DNA from 3 places in the Arthrobacter sp. PvP103 genome. Region 2 is predicted to be linked to each of the others. Evidence: riboswitches for the same ligand, from Rfam matches in the RefSeq annotation. Region 2 holds a riboswitch; each other region holds the start of a gene.
The links. A riboswitch is a leader RNA that binds a small molecule or an ion and turns the genes downstream of it on or off. The one in region 2 is predicted to bind S-adenosylmethionine.
Positions count from the first base shown of each region.

Region 1: linked by a shared signal. The riboswitch ahead of JOE41_RS09655 (DUF1737 domain-containing protein) and the one ahead of JOE41_RS17615 (bifunctional o-acetylhomoserine/o-acetylserine sulfhydrylase) in region 2 are both predicted to bind S-adenosylmethionine.
Region 3: linked by a shared signal. The riboswitch ahead of JOE41_RS03285 (aminotransferase class V-fold PLP-dependent enzyme) and the one ahead of JOE41_RS17615 (bifunctional o-acetylhomoserine/o-acetylserine sulfhydrylase) in region 2 are both predicted to bind S-adenosylmethionine.

Region 1 covers NZ_JAFIBQ010000001.1:2,102,311-2,108,790, forward strand. Annotated here, with positions in the region: gene JOE41_RS09645 (aromatic amino acid ammonia-lyase) at 1-349, opposite strand, end outside; gene JOE41_RS09650 (NtaA/DmoA family FMN-dependent monooxygenase) at 354-1,649, opposite strand; SAM riboswitch class IV at 1,870-1,982, shown strand; gene JOE41_RS09655 (DUF1737 domain-containing protein) at 2,065-2,334, shown strand; gene JOE41_RS09660 (rhodanese-like domain-containing protein) at 2,331-2,741, shown strand; gene JOE41_RS09665 (O-succinylhomoserine sulfhydrylase) at 2,742-3,950, shown strand; gene JOE41_RS09670 (hypothetical protein) at 4,002-4,325, opposite strand; gene JOE41_RS09675 (glutamate--cysteine ligase) at 4,354-5,580, opposite strand; gene JOE41_RS09680 (UDP-N-acetylglucosamine 1-carboxyvinyltransferase) at 5,654-6,480, opposite strand, start outside.
Region 2 covers NZ_JAFIBQ010000001.1:3,862,878-3,869,357, forward strand. Annotated here, with positions in the region: gene JOE41_RS17605 (CPBP family intramembrane glutamic endopeptidase) at 1-504, shown strand, start outside; gene JOE41_RS17610 (VOC family protein) at 632-1,270, opposite strand; SAM riboswitch class IV at 1,432-1,546, shown strand; gene JOE41_RS17615 (bifunctional o-acetylhomoserine/o-acetylserine sulfhydrylase) at 1,608-2,924, shown strand; SAM riboswitch class IV at 3,015-3,130, shown strand; gene JOE41_RS17620 (homoserine O-acetyltransferase) at 3,143-4,327, shown strand; gene JOE41_RS17625 (MFS transporter) at 4,498-5,880, shown strand; gene JOE41_RS17630 (zinc-dependent alcohol dehydrogenase family protein) at 5,896-6,480, shown strand, end outside.
Region 3 covers NZ_JAFIBQ010000001.1:700,967-707,446, reverse strand. Annotated here, with positions in the region: gene JOE41_RS03295 (metal-dependent transcriptional regulator) at 1-499, opposite strand, end outside; gene JOE41_RS03290 (class I SAM-dependent methyltransferase) at 531-1,304, opposite strand; gene JOE41_RS03285 (aminotransferase class V-fold PLP-dependent enzyme) at 1,368-2,780, opposite strand; SAM riboswitch class IV at 2,816-2,929, opposite strand; gene hisN (histidinol-phosphatase) at 3,159-3,971, opposite strand; gene JOE41_RS03275 (ribosome small subunit-dependent GTPase A) at 4,012-5,127, opposite strand; gene aroA (3-phosphoshikimate 1-carboxyvinyltransferase) at 5,117-6,480, opposite strand, start outside.

The DNA of each region.
Region 1 (6,480 bases), 1.8 Mb from region 2:
CGCCGCGGCTGAAGCCCACAAGCCTCGCCAGGATCACGGCCCGGACCTCATCGGCGCCGAGAAACACGCCCACCCCGCTGTTGTGGTACCGCACCACCTGCACCTGGTAGGCGAGGATCGACTTCTTCTCCACGGCGGTGTCCCGCCCGGATCCCAGCAGCGTATTGAGTCCGTAGACGCGGTGGCCGGAGTCGATGGCCTGCTGCACCACCTCACGCGAGAGCCCGATCAGCTCCAGGGCGTCCACGCTCAGGACGAACTTAACCGCGGGATCAGCCGCGGCCTCGGCGACGTCCCTGGCGCGCAGGTGCGCCGTGCCGATCAGGAAGTCTCCGCTGCCGCCGCCCATGGCACTAGAAGTCCAGCAGGTTCCGGCGGAAGCCGCCGTCGCCATAGCTTGTCCGGAGCAGCCCGCGGCGTCGCAGCACCGGGGCCAGCCGGTCCAGCACACCATGAACGGTGGCCGGATCAACGAAACCCGAGAACAGGAAGCCGTCCCCGCCCACCTGCACGCCGGTTTCTTCGACGTAGTCGGCAATTTCCTCGGCCGTGCCGATGATGCTGTCCCCGGCGCCGCCGCTGCGGGCCTGCAGGAGCTGGCGCAGCGTGGACCCGGGAGGACCCGCCTTGGCGAAATGATCCAGGGTGCCCTGGTTGCTGTTCGTGGTGAGCTCGGGGAGCGGGGCGTCGAGGTCGAACTGCTGGAAGTCGATCACGGAGAGGTAGGAGATGGAGTTCAGCTGGCTGTCGATGTCGCGCTGCGTGAGCTGGCGGCGCTGCTCCCGGAGCTCGTCCGCTTCGGCGCGGGAGCCCACCACGGTGGGTTTGAGGACAAACAGCACCTTGACGTCGTCGGGGTCCCGCCCCGCCGCGGCCGCCTCGGCCCGGATCGAATCACGGTAGGCCCTCATGCCGTCTGCGCCCCTGGCGAGGGCAATTGCGACGTCCGCGTTGCCGCCCGCGAAAGCCTTGCCCCGCGGGGACGCCCCAGCCTGCACCAGCACCGGTTCCTCAGGCAGCGGCGCGGTGTTGAGCGGGCCCCGGACCTTGAAGAATTGGCCGTCGTGGTTGATCGGATGGACCTTCGTATGGTCGGCAAAGATGCCGGCGTCCGAATCCTCGACGATGGCGTCCGGCTCCCAGCTGCGCCAGAGCTTGCGCACCACGTCCACGAATTCCTCCGCCTTCTCATAGCGGAGGTCATGCTCGATCTGCTGGTCCAGCCCGTAGTTCTGCGCAGCAAGATCGCTGCCGGAGGTCACCACGTTCCAGCCCAGCTGGCCGCTGGAGAAATGCTGCAGCGTGGCCAGGAGCCGGGCAGCGGTGAACGGCGGGTAGAAGGACGCACTCACCGTGGGAACAATGCCCAGGTGTTCCGTGGCGGAGAGCAGGTAGGGCACCAGTGCCAGCGGATCGTGCTTCGGCGCAAAGGACGCCTGCGCCAGCGACACCTTGGCGCTTCCGCCGTACGTGTCCGGTACGGTGAGCGAGTCCTCGATGATGAAAAGGTCCAGCCCTGCCCGCTCGAATTCCCGCACGGCGTGCTGGTACAGGGCGGGTTTTTTCCAGTCGTACCCGATGCCATACCCGGGCGTACCCCACCCCTGGACGCCGAACCCGTGACCCACAAACCAACCGAAGTGCAGCATGGGACTGCCTGTATTCCGATTCGATTCATTCACGGCTGCCTGATTTCATCCGGCGTTACAGCGGTTCATCTCCCGTCATTATCCCCCCGGCAGGGTCTTTTGTAACTGCAGCCGGGGGTACCGCCGGGGCGGATGCGGGGCCGCGGTGCGGGCGTTCCCGTTACGGAAGATGACGACGACGGCGGTGCGGGCCGCCGTCGTAAGTGTTACGTTTTTGGGGAGTAATGAGAACCGGCGCCAAGCCCTGACTGGCCGGTCGGCAACCCTCCTTCCACGGCGGGGTGCCTCAGGTGAATACTCGGCATATCGATATTCGAATTGCAAGCGTGAGAGAAGGAGATCCGTCGTGTCCGACGCACCCGCACAGCTGGCCCCGGCAGCCGAACCAGCCGCCGCCGGCCAGGAACAACCGGCCCTGGCACTGCCGCAGGAAAGGCTGGCCTACCGGCTCATCACCGGCCCCGACGACCGCTCGTTCTGCGAGCGCATTTCCGCAGCACTGGCCGACGGCTATGTCCTGCACGGAGGCCCGGCGGCAACCTTCAACGGCACCAGCGTGATCGTTGCCCAGGCCGTGATCCTGCCCGAGGCAGTCGCCAGCTCCGACGCGGCGGTGGCAACTGCAGTGGACGAACTTGAGTTCGACGCCGATTTCCCGGGCGAAGGCTTCGAGGGCCACGCATGAGCTACGCCGGAGACCTGAGCCCGCAGGACGCCTGGGCCAAACTGGAGCAGGGCGCCGTCCTGGTGGATGTCCGCACTGAGGGCGAGTGGGCGCACATCGGCATCCCGGACACCAAAGCCACGGATAACGATCCCCTCTTTATCCAGTGGACCTTCCCCGGCGGCATCCCCAACCCGGATTTTGTCGACCAGCTGAAGCAGCAGGCCCCCGAGGACTCCGGCGTCGAACTGGTGTTCCTCTGCCGTTCCGGTGTCCGGTCCGTTGCCGCGGCCATTGCCGCCACCCGGGCCGGGTTCACCGCCTACAACGTCCTCGAAGGCTTCGAAGGCGAACCGGACCGTTACGGCGAACGCACCGTCAACGGCTGGAAGAACCGCGGCCTGCCCACCAATCTCGGAAAGAACTAAGTGACCTTCAATCCCGACGCCGCTGGCTGGAGCCCTGACACCCAGGCTGTCCGCGGCGGACTCGACCGCACCAATTTCCAGGAGACCGCCGAGCCGATCTTCCTCAACTCGGGGTTCGTCTACGAATCCGCGGCAGCTGCCGAGCGGGCATTCACCGGCGAGGACGAACGGTTTGTGTACTCCCGGTACGGCAACCCCTCCGTGGCCACCTTCCAGGAACGCCTCCGGCTGCTCGAGGGCACCGAAGCGTGCTTTGCGACGGCGTCCGGCATGTCCGCCGTCTTTACGGCACTGGGTGCCCTGCTGGCTGCCGGTGACCGGGTGGTTGCCGCCCGGTCGCTGTTCGGCTCCTGCTTTGTCATTTTGAACGAGATCCTGCCCCGGTGGGGCGTCGAAACGGTGTTCGTGGACGGCCCGGACCTGGAACAGTGGCGGACCGCTTTGGCGGAACCGACGACGGCGGTCTTCTTCGAGTCGCCGTCGAACCCGATGCAGGAGATCGTGGACATCGCCGCGGTCAGCGAACTGGCCCACGCTGCCGGGGCGACCGTCGTCGTCGACAATGTCTTTGCCACCCCCCTGCTGCAGCGCTGCGGGGAGCTCGGCGCGGATGTGGTGGTGTACTCCGGCACCAAGCACATTGACGGCCAGGGGCGGGTCCTTGGCGGCGCCATCCTGGGCACCAAGGAGTTCATCGAAGGCCCGGTCAAGCAGCTGATGCGCCACACCGGGCCGGCGCTTTCCGCCTTCAACGCCTGGGTGCTGACGAAGGGCCTGGAAACCATGGCGCTGCGCGTCAACCATTCCTCGGCCTCCGCGCTTCGCCTGGCCGAGTGGCTGGAAGGCCAGCCGGCGGTCAGCTGGGTCAAGTACCCGCTGCTGAAGTCCCACCCGCAGTATGAGCTGGCGGCCAAGCAGATGAAGGCCGGCGGTACCGTGCTCACGCTGGAGCTTCTGCCGTCGGCGGGCCGCACGGCGAAGGAAGCAGCCTTTGCCCTGCTGGACGCGCTGCGGATCATCGACATCTCCAACAACCTCGGCGATGCCAAGACGCTCATCACCCACCCGGCCACCACCACGCACCGTGCCATGGGGCCGGATGGCCGGGCCGCCATCGGGTTGAGCGACGGCGTGGTCCGCCTGTCGGTCGGACTCGAGGATGTTGACGACCTCATCCGCGACCTGGAGCAGGCGCTCAAACAGATCTGACCATCCCGCCCCTGATCAGCGCCAAGCTACGAAGGCCTTCCGCGCCGAACGTCAGGTGTCCAGCTCCCAGTGCAGGCGGATCGCTTCGGCTATCGGGGCGGCCGCAACGTCCACAGTGAAGGCGACTGGCGCGGTGCCGGTCTCTTCGATGACGGTGTCATGGTAGACGCGGCCGCATGCCGGGCACAGCGTGTAGAGGTCCTCATCCCCGGGCCACTCGGCCAGTCCGGCCGGGACAGGAGTGCCCTCGCCAAGGTGGACGGGCATGCCTTCGGAGTTGGCCTGGATCAGCCCTTCGTCGCTGACGGTGTTTCCGCAGACGCAGGTGATGGTGGTGACATCGTGGCCGGCGACTGTTGCGTATTCGGTTTCCATGGCGCGCTCCGGGGTAGTAGGAACCTGTTCAGGACTGGCGAACGCGCAGCAGCACCGGCGCCTTCTCGCGCGCGGTGACGGCTTCGGTCCGGCGCATGCTCACGTCCACCGCGTGGGCAACCACGGCGGCCAGCCCGGCGGCGGCCTCCGGGTTACCGGCAAGGCCTTCCTGCATGGCAAGCCGCTGCTGTTCCGAACCGGTCCCCCGGTCCAGGATCCTCCGCACGCCTTCCCAGGCCAGTTCCAGCTCGTCCTGTTCCGCCAGGACGGGCGCGACGTAGTCCACCAGCGCCTCCACGACTTCCTCGGCGGGAGCGGGGCGGAACGTGCCGAAATCCAGAAGGTCTCCCCGGAGTCCGCAGTTGCTTGCCTGCCACGCGGCCATCCGCAGGAGCACCGTCGGCACGGGCGCGGGGTCTACACCGGCCCGCCATTCCCTGCTGGCCGATTCCACCAGCGCCCGCACCAGCACGGCGATCAGGGCGGCGTCCTCGGCCTGCAGGCAAACGTCCGCCACCCGGACTTCCACGGTGGGGTGGTTCCGGGAGAGCCTCGCATCAAAATAGATCATGCCCTCGTCCAGCAGCACGCCGCTGTCCAGCAGCCGGGTGACCACGCGGCGGTACATGGAGTGCGTCCCGAAGATCTGGGACGGGCCCGACGTCGGCCAGCGGTTCCAGGCCTGCGTGCGGTAACTCTCGAAGCCGGTCTCCACGCCGTTCCAGTACGGCGAATTTGCGCTGAGCGCCGTGAGCACCGCCAGCTTGTCCCTGAGCCGGTCGATGACAGCCACGCCTTCTTCCGGGGATTCGACGAAAGTGTGGACATGGAAACCGCAGGTCAGCTGCTCATGGACGGTGAGGCCAAAGCGTTCCTGCATGGTGGCATAGCGGGGGTTCGGTGTGGTGTGCGTCGTGGAGGCAATCGGCGATGTTGCCAGCGCGGCCACCCGCGCATTGTGTTTCTTCGCGGCGGTATCTGCCAGGGCCCGGCCCTGGCGGATCTGGAGGAGCAGCTCCTCATAGTTCAGGCACGGACGGGTCTGCGTCTCGATCTGTTCAAGTTTCAGTTCGGCAGTGAGCCCGGTGTCGCCGTCGTCACGGGTTGGATCGTGGGGGTCCAGGATCCGGGGCTTGTCCGGAGCATCGTCCGCAGCAAGCTTCCGCCCTGTCAGCAGGGCGTCCGCCAGTGCCAGCGGCTCCCCGGTCACGGGGTCCACAATCAGCAGCTCTTCCTCAACCCCGAAAGTTCGCATGCATACATTGTGCCCCCGTGACCGCCCTGTACGACAGGCGCCGCAACGGCGCCTTCTTTCGGCGCCGGACGGGTCAGTCCTGGAAGTATTCGATCTTCGCGCCGATGGTGTTGAGCCGCTCGGCCAGGTCCTCGTACCCGCGCTCGATCACGTAGATGTTGCGCAGCTCCGAAACCCCGCGGGCGGCCAGCATGGCCAGCAGGATGCATGCGGCCGGGCGGAGGGCGGGCGGGCAGCCCACCTCGGCGGCACGCCACCTGGTGGGTCCGTTGACGTAGATCCGGTGCGGATCCAGCAGCTGGACGCGGGCCCCCAGCTTGTTCAGCTCGGTGAGGTAGATGGCACGGTTCTCGTAGACCCAGTCGTGGATCATGGTCTGGCCTTCGGCGTTGGCGGCAATGACGGCGAAGAACGGCAGGTTGTCGATGTTCAGGCCGGGGAACGGCATGGGGTGGATCTTGTCCGTCGGGGCATGCAATGCGGAGGGTTTGGTGGTGACATCCACCAGCCGGGTGCGGCCGTTACGGGCAAAGTACTCGCCGGAGATCTCCAGTTCCTGGCCCATCTGCTCCAGGGTGGCGAGTTCTATTTCCATGAACTCAATGGGGACCCGGCGAATGGTGACCTCGGAATTGGTCACGATGCCGGCGGTGATGAGGCTCATCGCTTCGATCGGGTCCTCGGACGGGAAGTATTCAATGTCGACGTCGATGGACGGCAGCCCGGTGATCTTCAGGGTGGTGGTCCCCACGCCGTCGATCTTCACGCCGAGGCCCTGCAGGTAGAAGCAGAGATCCTGGACCATGTAGTTCGGGCTGGCGTTGCGGATCACGGTGGTGCCGCGGCGGTGGGCGGCCGCCATGATGGCATTCTCGGTGACCGTGTCACCGCGTTCGCTCA
Region 2 (6,480 bases):
GAGTCCGGGGCCTCGGCCTTCCGCAAACTCGGTTTCAACTTCGCCCGTCCCGGCAAGGACCTGCTGCAGGGGCTGGGCCTCGCGGCGTTGATCGGCATACCGTCCCTGGGGCTGTACGCCGCCGGACGGGCGCTGGGCATCACCACGGCCATCATCCCCAGTGCGCTCGACGCCTACTGGTGGACCATCCCCGTGCTGATTCTCTCCGCCGTACGGCACGGGATCGTGGAGGAGGTCATCGTGGTGGGGTACCTGCTGGACCGGCTCGGCAAGTTTGGCTGGAGCATGCCGCTGGCCATCTTCGCCAGCTCCATGCTCCGGGGCAGCTACCACCTCTACCAGGGGTTCGGTCCGTTCATCGGCAACGCCATCATGGGCGTGGTATTTGCGTGGATCTATACGAAGACCCGCCGCGTCATGCCACTGGTGATCGCCCACGCGCTGCTGGACATTGTGGCGTTCGTCGGCTTCAGCCTCTTCGGCAAGGCCATCGGGCTGGGCTAGCCGGCAACCGCTTAAAAGGATTCGGCCGCTATCGGTGGGTGACGTCGTTGGCACCCGCTGATAGCGGCCGAAGTTCGTAAAGGCAGCGCGCTGCCCGTGGCCCGGAGGACCACACGGTGTAAGAGGGCTAGATGGTTACTGCCCCGGAGGCGGTTTCGAACGTAACGGAGAGGATTCCCGGCGTCCCCTTCGGGGCGACCCATTCAACGGCCACATCCTCCAAGGGCTTCTCGACCGGTTGCCCGAGCCATTCCGTGACGCGCTCGGCCGAGCCGGCGATGGTGAGGCTGGACATCTTGACGTTGCTCGGGTAGGCGTTGGACGGGTGAAGCTCCGGGTCGCCTTCCCACTTGAGCATGTAGGGTACCTGCGGGTCTGCAATGAGGCCCAGGATACCGATCTGCTTCCAGACGAGTTCGCGGCCGTCCGGGAACTTGCGGTTGCCGTTGACAGCCGAGCGGCCGAGGCGTTCTTCGAACGGTGCCAGGTCGTCCACTTCGACGCACCAGCCCATCCAGCCGCCGCCAGCTGCGGAGCGTGCCCGGACAGCCTGCCCGAACGGAGCCTTGTCGGATGCCGGGTGGTCAAGGACCTCCACGACCTCCAAATACTTGTGCCCGGCGAGCGGGATAATCATGTTGCGGGTGCCAAATCGGGGGTGTACCCCGCCCTTAACGGCTTCGACGCCGAGGGCGGTTGCAATACGTTCGGTGGTGGCAGCCAAGCCATCTTGTTCACAGGCGTAAGAGACGTGATCCATGCGCATGCCCTCATCTTGGCACTTTGTGATGGAGCTCTCAGCTAAGGGTATGCTTACCGAGATGGGATGTCATGGCGGAGGGCCCTGAAGCCCACGAAAATCATGCGGCCGACGTCCTTCGTCACAAACCTGTTCAGACGGATTGCTCCGTTTCTACACTGGGTCAAGGTCATGAGCGCCAGCATCGAGCCCCGGCTTGCTGGCCGGCAACCCTCGTTCCGCGGTGGGGTGCCCCGGGTGAGGACCTGGCCTCCGGCAATCGCCGGTCGGCAAGCGCGGCACCAGAACCGGCCCGGCATACCGTGCGTCCGCCTGTGGTGCCTTTCTTTAGAAGGAGTCTTCAATGTCCAATGCCTGGTCTTTCGAAACCCGCCAGATCCACGCAGGGCAGGAGCCGGACAGCGCCACCGGCGCCAGGGCCCTCCCCATCTACCAGACGACGTCGTTCGTGTTCCCGAGCGCCGAGAGCGCTGCCAACCGCTTTGCGCTGGCCGAACTGGCGCCCATCTACACGCGCATCGGCAATCCCACCCAGGACGCAGTGGAGCAGCGCGTGGCCAGCCTTGAGGGCGGCCTGGCGGCGCTGCTGCTCAGTTCGGGGCAGGCGGCCGAAACATTCGCCATCCTCAATGTCGCCGAAGCCGGTGATCACGTGGTGGCCAGCCCCAGCCTCTATGGCGGCACCTACAACCTGCTGGCCCACACCCTGAAGAAGTTCGGCATCTCCGTGACCTTCGTCGAGGACCCGGACAACCTCCAGCAATGGAAGGACGCAGTCCGGCCAAACACCAAGCTTTTCTTTGCCGAAGTGGTGTCCAACCCGCGCCAGGATGTCCTGGACATCGAAGGCGTTTCCGGCGTTGCCCACGAGGCGGGTGTCCCGCTGATCGTGGACAATACACTGTCCACGCCCTACCTCATCCGGCCGCTGGAATGGGGTGCCGACATTGTGGTCCACTCGGCAACGAAGTACCTTGGCGGGCACGGCAGCGCCATTGCCGGCGTGATCGTGGACTCGGGCAACTTTGATTTCGGCAAGGACCCGGAGAAGTTTCCCGGCTTCAACACCCCGGACCCCACCTACAACGGGCTTGTCTACGCGCGGGACCTCGGCGCCGGGGGCGCCCTGGGCGCGAACCTTTCCTACATCCTGAAAGCCCGCGTCCAGCTCCTGCGGGACCTCGGCTCGGCCGTTTCTCCGTTCAACGCCTTCCTTATCGCCCAGGGCCTGGAAACGCTGAGCCTGCGCGTTGAGCGCCACGTGGCCAACGCGGTGAGCGTCGCCGAATGGCTGGAGGCACGGGCCGACGTCGAATCCGTGGCCTACGCGGGGCTGCCGTCCAGCCCCTGGTACGAGCGCGGCCGCAAGTACGGACCCAAGGGCACCGGAGCCATCGTGTCCTTCAACATCGCTGGCGGGGCCGAGGCCGGCAAGCGGTTCGTGGACGCGCTGGAACTGCACTCGCATGTCGCAAACATCGGTGACGTGCGCTCGCTGGTCATCCACCCGGCGTCGACCACGCACAGCCAGCTGACGGCGGAACAGCAGGCGGTGGCAGGGGTCACGCCGGGCCTGGTCCGCCTCTCGGTGGGGCTGGAACACATCGATGACATCATCGCCGACCTCGACGCCGGTTTCCGCGCCGCCAAGGGCGACTGACGCATGTGACTCCCGGCGTCTCGACGCCGGGAGTCATATTGCTGTCACATTCTTCGCCATTGCGGGGACGCATTTCGTAGACTCTTTAAAGGTCATGAGTGCCAGCGACAGCCCCGGCTTGCTGGCCGGCAACCCTCCTTTCGCGGCGGGGTGCCCCGGGTGAAGACCTGGCCTGCCGGCCAGTTGGCGGCAGGCAAGCGCGAAGAAGAGGTCCTCAGATGACGATTGCCGTCACCCGCAGCGGTGTACCCGAAACATCCAGCCACAGCCTGTCAGCCCGTGACGTGAAAACCACCGCGGGCAAAACCGCAGGCACTGTCCCCGACGGTACCGTCAGGTTCCAGGGCATCGGCGGGCTTGACCTTGAAGCCGGCGGGCATCTGCCGGACGTCACACTCGCCTACGAGACGTGGGGCACGCTGAACGCGGACCGTTCCAACGCCGTGCTGGTGCAGCATGCCCTGACCGGCAGCACGCACGTTACCAGGGGAGCCAGTGACGAAGAAGGCTGGTGGGAGCAGCTTGCCGGGCCCGGCGCCCCGGTTGATACGGACCAGTACTTCGTGGTCTCCATCAACATCCTGGGCGGTTGCTACGGCTCCACCGGGCCTTCCACTCCCGCGCCGGACGGCAGGCCGTGGGGCTCGCGCTTCCCCCTGGTGACCCTGCGCGACACCACTGCGGCCGAGGCCCGGTTGGCGGACGCCCTTGGCATCGACAGCTGGTACGCCGTCCTGGGCGGATCCCTGGGTGGAGCCCGCGCCTTGGAATGGGCCGTTAGCTTCCCTGACCGGGTCCGGCGCTGTGCCGTCATTTCCATCGGGGCCAGCAGTACTGCCGAGCAGATCGCCTTTGCCCAGGCGCAGACCCTCGCCATCCGCCAGGACGTCAACTTCAACGGCGGTGATTACTACGGCGGCGCGGAGCCTGAGGCCGGCCTGGCCCTGGCGCGCAGGATCGCGCACATCACGTACCGCTCCGCAGACGAGCTGGAGGCCCGGTTCGGCCGGAGCGCCCAGGGCGGCGAAGCCCCGCTTCAGGCAGTCTCGCTGGGGGACCGCGGCCGTTACCAGGTGGAGAGCTACCTCGACCATCAGGGCACCAAGCTGGTCCGCCGCTTCGATGCCAACAGTTACATCGCCATCACGGAAGCGCTCATGAGCCACGACGTCGGCCGGGGACGCGGCCCGCTCAAGGACGCGCTGGCCCAGGCCAAGGCTGAGTTCTTCATCGCCGCCGTTAACACCGACCGGCTGTATTTTCCTGCACAGTCCCGCGAACTGGCGGCGGCACTGCCGGGCGACGTCCCGGTGCACGTCATCGAGGCGCCCATCGGCCACGACGGTTTCCTGACTGAAATCGGGCAGCTTAGCGCGCAGCTGAGGCAGAACTTTTTCGCCTAGCCCCTTGGCTCAATGTGCATTTATGCAGAGCTGTTCTGCAGAAAATGGCGTTGAGCCTGCGGCAATGTGAGTCCATACTCTAGGGGACCGGCGCGTTGGTGGTGCACATCACACGCGACCGCTACCGAATGGTCCACATGGTGTCGACGGAGACGCCGAAGGAGTTCACAATGAGCATGCAAAACTCCGCCGCAAGGCGCGCAGATGAGACTGACGTCAAAGCCTCAGGGCTGAAGAAAGTGGTGACGGCCTCAATGGCCGGCACCGTTGTTGAGTGGTATGAGTTCTTCCTCTACGCCTCAGCGGCCACCCTGGTTTTCGGCAAGATGTTCTTCCCCAACTCCGGCACTGAGCTGGACGGGATCATCGCCGCTTTCGTCACCTATGCAGTGGGCTTCGTTGCCCGCCCGATCGGCGGCATCGTTTTCGGCCACTTCGGTGACAAATTCGGCCGGAAGCAGCTGCTCCAGCTGAGCATCGTCCTGGTGGGTGTTTCCACCTTCGCCATGGGCTGCCTCCCCACATTCGCGCAGATTGGCTACTGGGCGCCGGCGCTCCTGGTGTTCCTGCGCTTCGTGCAGGGCTTCGCCGTCGGTGGTGAATGGGGCGGCGCCGTGCTGCTCGTGGCTGAGCACAGCCCCAGCAAGTCACGCGGCTTCTGGGCCAGCTGGCCGCAGTCCGCCGTGCCCATGGGCAACCTCCTGGCCACCGGCGTGCTGTTCACCCTCTCCTCTACGCTGTCCTCCGCCGACTTCCTCGGCTGGGGCTGGCGCGTCGCCTTCTGGCTGTCCGCGGTGATCGTGATCGTGGGCTACTACATCCGGACCAAGGTCCAGGACGCCCCCATCTTCCTGGAGGCACGCAAGGAAGTTGTTGTTGAGAACAAGGGCTACGGCGTGGCCGAGGTCTTCCGCCGCTACCCGCGCGGTGTCTTCACCGCCATGGGCCTGCGGTTCGCGGAAAACATTTTGTACTACCTCGTGGTCACGTTCTCCATCACCTACCTGAAGGTTGTGGTCCAGACCGACACATCGAGGATCCTCCTGCTCCTCCTGGTGGCGCACTTCATCCACTTCTGCGCCGTACCCATGGTCGGCAAGCTTTCCGACGCCTTCGGCCGCAAGCCCGTGTATATGGCCGGCGCCATCCTTGGCGGCACCTGGGGTTTCTTCGCCTTCCCGATGATGGACACCAAGAACGACCTCGTCATCCTCGCGGCGATCACCATCGGCCTGCTCTTCCACGCACTGATGTACGCCGGCCAGCCGGCCATCATGGCCGAAATGTTCCCGACCCGGATGCGCTACTCCGGCGTCTCGCTTGGCTACCAGGTCACCTCGATCGTCGCCGGCTCCCTGGCCCCGATCATCGCCACCGCCCTGCTGAGCCAGTTCAAGTCCTCCACCCCGGTGGCGGTCTACCTGCTGGGCGCCTGCCTGGTCACGATGGTGGCGGTCTACTTCCTGAAGGAAACCCGCGGTATCTCATTGCACGACGTCGACGCCGCGGACGCGCAGGGCACGGCGGACCTGCTGGCCGCCGCCAAGAAGTAAGGGCAGCCAGTTCACATGCGCGCCGCAGTCCTGTACGCCACCGTCCCCGCCGGAACCAGCTATACCGAAGCACGCCCGTTAGTGGTGCAGGAGCTTGACCGGCCCGAACCCCGCGCCGGCGAACTGGGGGTGGCCATCACCTACTCCAGCCTGTGCCACTCGGACCTGTCCGTGGTGGACGGCTCCCGGGTCCGGCCGCTGCCCATGGCCTTGGGGCATGAGGCCGTGGGCCGGGTGGTGTCGGTCGGTGAGGGCGTCCATGACGTGGCTGTGGGCGAGCACGTTGTGCTCGTCTTCGTCCCCAGCTGCGGCGACTGCCGGGCGTGCCGCTCCGGGCGACCGGCCCTGTGCCACCGCGCCGCCGAAGTCAACGCTTCAGGGGACCTGCTGCACGGGGCGGCGCTGCTGCGCACGCCGTCGGGGGAGCGGATCAACCACCATCTCGGCGTGTCGGCCTTTGCGGACTACGCCGTGGTGGCGCGGGAATCAGTAGTGGTGATCGACGACGACGTCCCGGACACCGTCGCAGCCATGTTCGGCTGCGCCGTACTCACCGGAATGGGCGCCGTGCTGAACACGGCGGCGGTCACCGCCGGACAG
Region 3 (6,480 bases), 3.2 Mb from region 2:
CGTCGCTGATCCGGGTGATGCGGCCTTTATGACCCTCGTCGAGTTCGCTCATCCGGTGCGCGTGCGGCATGTGGACCGTACCGTCGGCCGCCGGGATTGGATCACCGTGCGGGTCTCGTAGGGGATTGCCCAGCTTTCCGGCCATCCGTTCGATGAACGTGTCAGACACCGCGTGCTCCAGAAGCTCGGCCTCGTCATGGACCTCGTCCCAGCTGTAGCCGAGCTCCTGCACGAGGTAGGTCTCAATGAGGCGGTGGCGACGCACCATGGAGAGCGCGAGCCGGACGCCGTCGGCCGTGAGCGTAATGGCACTGTAGGGCTTGTGGTCAACGAGGCCCTGGTCCTTGAGTTTGCGGACCATTTCCGAGACCGAGGAGTTGGCGACGCCGAGCCGCAGGGCCAACTGCGAGGATGTGATGGGTTTGTCCTGCCACTCCGTAAAGGAGTAGATGACCTTGACGTAGTCCTCGATCGAGGAGGAGGGTGCGCCGGTCTTCACGAGTCCAAGCCTACCGCTTTGGCTACGGGACTCATGCCTTGAACGCCCGCCAGGTCTGGGTCAGGTAGGGGAGTCCGATTACGTCCGCGGCGGAGTGTGCCAGGTGCTCGTGCAGGTACCAGTCCAGGTTGGCGCGGACTTTGGCCCGGATGCTTTCTCCGGCGGCGAGGTAGTAGCTGCGGGACTTTGCCAGTTCGACGATGTCCTCAGTGGTCACGGGGTCTTCCCAGCGCGTCAGGTGGCTCTCAAGTCCGGCGAACTCCGGCCCGACGGCGGGGCGGAAGTCCGGCTTGTGCACATCGCCGGCATGCATGATCCGGGAAAGCCGGTGGACCCACGGGACCGACGTATCCAGCTGGTTCCAGATCAGCCCCAGCACGCCTCCCGGACGGAGAATGCGGGACAGCTCGGTGCTGGCCAGGCGGGGATCGCACCAGTGCCATGCCTGGGCAACGGTGACGACGTCGAACGCGGAGTCCGGGAGCCCGGTGGCCTCCGCGGTGCCCTCGGTCGCAGGAACCCCCGGAAGGGCCAGCCGGAGTTGGGCGAGCATGTCCGGTGACGGATCCACTGCGGTGACAGCCAGGCCGCGCTGCACCAGCAAAGCGGTGTACTTTCCCGTCCCGGCGCCGATGTCAGCGGCGCTGGACGCGCCCGCTACCGTGCCGACGCTTCGTAGCAGCCAGTCCGCGGAATCGGCGGGATAGCCGGGACGGACCCGGTCATAGTGTTCGCCGCCGTCCTGGAAACTCCGGCCGAGCTCGTAGCGGCGCTGGTGGTGTAGTTTGGGGCCTCCCCGTGCCACGTGCAGTCTCCTTCGGGCAGGCTGGAATTCTTACCCCTCGAATTTACCGCACACGCCGCACCCTCAGTCTTCGGTGCAGGGCGCAGCGCCGGCGGTGCCTGGAGTGTTGGGTGCCCAGTCCGGGTAGCTGCGGGTGTCGTTGGCAGGCACCCAGCGGCCCGAGTCCACGACATAGTCCCAGCCCAGGCCGGTCCGGCGAAGTTCCTCGATCCCGGCAAGCAGGCGCTGGGCATCCTCCAAGCGGGAGCCGACGCCGAAGCTTGCCCGCAATGAGCCTGACGGCAGTCCCAGCCGCTTCAGCAGCGGGTGGGCGCAGAAGCGGCCGTCCCGGAGGCCCACGCCGTGTTCGGCGGACAGGTAGGCCGCGACGAGGCCGGCGTCGTAGCCGGCGACGGAGAAGTTGACCACCCCGATGGTGTCATCCGTGTCGCTGAAGATCTGGTGGACAGTGACGCCGTCGATCTTCCGCAGTCCCTCAACGAGGAAGGACCGGATGGCAGTCTCATGGGCGTGCCACAGTTCCTGGTCCAGGGCGCCGATAACCTGGGTGGCCCGGGCCAGGGTGGCGGCCCCGAGGACGTTCGGTGAGCCGCCTTCATGACGTGCCGGCCCGGTGGTCCAGCTAACGGAGTCCAGCCGGGCCTCACGTACGGCTCCGCCGCCTGCGAGGTGGGGCGTCCCGGCGTCGAGCCAGTCCGGCCGGCCCACGAGGACGCCGCTGCCAAACGGCGCGTACAGCTTGTGGCCTGAGAAGGCGAGGTAGTCGACGTCGTCCGCGGCGATGTCGATGCGGCGGTGCGGGGCCAGCTGCGCCGCGTCCACAACGATCCTTGCGCCGTGTTCGTGAGCCAGTGCGGCCAGCACGCGGATGGGGAGGATTTCGCCGGTGACGTTGGAGGCGCCCGTAACGGCCAGCAGGCTGATGTCACCGTGCCGGAGCTCGGAACGCAGGTTCTCCAGGGTGGCCCTAAGCGTCGGGGCGGCCACAACACTCCGGTGCGGGACGCCCTGCCAGGGGAGCAGGTTGGCGTGGTGTTCGATGTCGAGGTACAGCACTTCGCCGATGTGGCGGCCGTCGGCCACCGGCAGGCATCCGGCCAGCAGGTTCAGTGAGTCCGTGGTGTTCCGGGTGAAGATGACGGAATCGTCCGCCCTGCCGCCCACGAACCCGCGGACGATGTCCCGGGCATTTTCGTACACCGACGTGCTGATCTGCGAGGCATAGCCCGCGCCGCGGTGCACGCTGGCGTAGTACGGCAGGATCTCGTTGAGGTAGGCCGAGACAACGGACAGCGCCGGGGCCGATGCGCCGTAGTCCAGGTTCGCGTAGCGGACGTGGCCGCCCTGGATCAGCGGAGCCTGGATCTCCGCGCCGGTAACGGCGGAGAGGGGGCGCTGGGCGACGGTGAACCGCGGGTCCAGAAGGCCTGCAGTGGACGTGGTTGCGGTGTTTGCGGGGAAAGTGGCAGTAGTCATGGGGACCTCACTGTAAAGGGACCCCGCACTCCGGGGATCCGCGCTTGCCGGGTCCGTTCCGGACCGGCCTGGTCGTCACCCGGGGCACCCCACCGCGAATGGAGGGTTGCCGGCCAGCAAACCGGGGTTTAGCGCTGGCACTCGTGACCTGTTTCGAGATTAGGACATTCACCGCGCCGCGGGAAAGTCAGGGCGATTGTTAAGCTCTTTGTTACGCGCGGCGGAAGAAGGGGGCCGGCGCCGAATATAACGACGGCGGACACCCCCTAAGGAGGGCATCCGCCGTCGTTTATTCGGCACCCTGTTGATGTGCCTGCCGGGATGCGCCCGCGACGGAACCTCTTGGCTCCGGGCCCGACGCCGGGGGCGGGGCGCGCGTTAGAGGAGGTCGTCCAGTTCCGGGTTCAGCCGCTTGAGGACCTCTGAATGAAGGATTGAATTGGTGGCCAGGGCGTTGCCGCCGAAGGGGCCGTCCACTCCCTCAAGTGAGGTGAAGCGTCCGCCGGCTTCGGTGACGATCGGCACTAGCGCCGCCATGTCATACAGGTTCAGCTCCGGCTCGCAGGCGATGTCCACCGATCCCTCGGCCACCATGCAGTAGGACCAGAAGTCACCGTAGGCGCGGGTCCGCCAGACCTCTTCAGTGAGCCCCAGGAATTCGTCCAGGTTGCCGCGTTCCTTCCAGCCGCCCAGGCTCGAATAGGAGAGGGACGCGTCAGACAGCCTGGAGACGTTCGAAACCTTCAGCCGGGTGGCAGCCGCAAGCGACCGTCCCATGTAGGCACCCGCCCCCTTCGCGGCCCACCAGCGCTTGCCCAGGGCGGGCGCGCTGACCAGGCCCACCACCGGCTCGCCCTCATCCACGAGGGCGATCAGGGTAGCCCACACCGGCACGCCGCGGACGAAGTTCTTGGTGCCGTCGATCGGGTCGATGATCCAGCGGCGGGAACCATGCCCGGAACTGCCGAACTCTTCACCGAGGACGGCATCTCGCGGACGGGAACGGGAGAGCTGGCCGCGGATGGATTCTTCAGCGGCCTTGTCAGCATCCGTTACCGGCGTCAGATCCGGTTTGGTTTCAATCTGAAGGTCCAGCGCCTTGAAGCGGCTCATGGTCTGGGAGTCAACAGAGTCGGCCAGGACATGGGCGAGGCGCAGGTCATCGTTGTAGCTCGAAGCGGGTTGGGTCATGGTTCCAAACTACCGTCTCTGTGGCCGGCCGGCCGGGATGTCACGAAACGATGCCGAGTTCCTTGGCGTCCTGTGCTTCCATCCGGGGGTCTGTGCCGAGCAACCGACGCAGGGACGCCAGGCGCGCTGCACCGGACGGGCCCGCGTGTCCATGGGCCACCCAGGCGTCCACACCGCAGTTGACGGCGGAGGCATCGTGCTTGCAGCCGCGTTCGCAGGCATCCGTGCCGGGTTCCAGATCGGGGAACGAGCGCAGGATCCGGTCTGGATCCACGTGGGCAAGGCCGAAGGAGCGGATGCCGGGCGTATCAATGATCCAGCTTCCGGCGGGCGCGTCACTGATCCGCAGGGCAAGCGCCGACGACGACGTGTGCCGCCCCCGGCCGGTGACGGCGTTGACGCCTCCCGTGGCCCGCTCAGCACCCGTCAGGGCATTGACCATGGTGGACTTCCCTACGCCGGAATGCCCGAGCATCACGGTGACCTTGCCGTTGAGGTGCGCCCGCAGCTGCGAGACAGCGTCGCTGTCCAGGCGTGCCGAGAGTCCGTCATCGGAGCGTGCATCGATTCCGGAGGCCGCGGCGTCGGCTGTCCGGCTGATGATCACGGGGAAATCAAGGTGCCGGTAGTTGGACAGGAGCTCCGTGGGATCCTTGACGTCCGCTTTGGTGACCAGCAGCAACGGCTCAATCCCGGCGTCGTATGCCGCCACCAGGGCGCGGTCAATAAAGCCGGTGCGCGGTTCCGGATTGGCGGCGGCAACCACCACCACAAGCTGGTCAGCGTTCGCCACCACTGCCCGCTCGATGGGGTCCGTGTCATCGGCGCTGCGCCGCAGCAGCGTGCGGCGGTCCTGGATCTTCACGAGCCGCGCAAGCGTGTCCGGTGCCCCCGAAACATCTCCCACCAGGGACACGAAGTCCCCCGCGACCACGGGCGAACGGCGCAGTTCACGGGCGCGCGCGGCAATCACCGTGCGCTCGTTCCCGCTGTCCTCGCCCACCACCGCCGTATAGCGCCCGCGGTCCACCGTGATGATCCGGCCGGTCACGGCGTCGTCATGGCTGGGCCGGTCCTTGGTCCGGGGACGCGAGCCTTTCTTGTTGGGGCGGATCCGGATATCGGACTCGTCCCAGGAACCGGTGCTACGCCCCACGGGCCTGTTCCGTCTGCCGGCCCGGCTGTTGTGCCAGCATGGATTCCCAAAGTTGCGGAAAGTCCGGCATGGTCTTGGACGTGGTGCCGATGTCTTCCACTTCCACGCCGGGAACGGCGAGGCCCAGGATGGCCCCCGCGGTGGCCATGCGGTGGTCCGCGTAGCTGTGCACGACGCCGCCATGGAGCTTCGCGGGCCGGATCACCAGGCCGTCGGAAGTTTCCTCGGCATCGCCGCCGAGGCGGTTGATCTCCGTGACGAGTGCGGCGAGCCTGTCCGTTTCGTGGCCGCGGAGGTGCGCGATGCCGGTCAGCCGCGACGGACCCGTGGCCAGTGCGCACAGCGCGGCCACTGTCGGTGCAAGTTCGCTGGTGTCGGCAAAGTCCGCCCCCGTGATTTCGGGGCCGCCCGTGACGGTGAGTGTGCCGTTGTCCAGCGTGACCGTGGCGCCCATCGCGGTCAGGATGCTGCGCCAAAGGTCGCCGACCTGCGTGGTGGGGGAGGGCCAGTTGGGAATGCGGACCGTGCCGCGGGTCGCCAGCGCGGCGGCTAGGAACGGCCCGGCATTCGACAGGTCCTGCTCGATGCGGCGATCGAAGGCCCGGATGCGGCCCGGCGCTACAACCCAGTGATTCGGGACGGAATCGTCGACGGACACGCCGACTTCCCTCAGCACGGCGACGGTCATGTTGATGTGGTTCAGGCTGGGGACCGGCTTGCCCACGTGCTCAAGGTGCAGGCCCTCGGTGAAACGCGCGCCCACCAGGAGCAGTGCCGACACGAACTGCGAAGAGGCGCTTGCGTCGATCACCAGATGGCCGCCCCGTACGTGGCCACTGCCCGCCACTGTGAAGGGAAGAGCCGACGGCGGGGTCCCGTCCGCAGCGCGGACGTCGACGCCGAGGGCGGCCAGTGCCTCGATGATGGTGCCCATCGGCCGCTTGCGGGCGTGCGGATCGCCGTCGAAGACTGTCGCCCCGTTGCGGAGCGCAGCCACCGGCGGAACAAAGCGCATGACTGTTCCGGCGAGTCCGCAGTCGATGGCGGCATCGGTCGCCGCGGCGTCGGCACGGAGGGGGGTGACCTCAAGGTCGGGCCCGAACGCGCCGTCGCCATGAACTTCCCTGATACCGGCTCCCAGTTGCCGGAGGGCCTCGATCATGAGGGCCGAGTCGCGCGAATGCAGGGGTGCCCGTAGACGGGACGGCCCATCGGCCAGGGCCGCAAGAACCAGATACCTGTTGGTGAGGGACTTGGAGCCCGGGACGGTGACCGTGGCGTCGACGGGCGCTTCGGCGAACGGTGCCGGCCAGTGCGGCACGTCGGCAACGGGTCCTGAAGTAGCTGACTCGG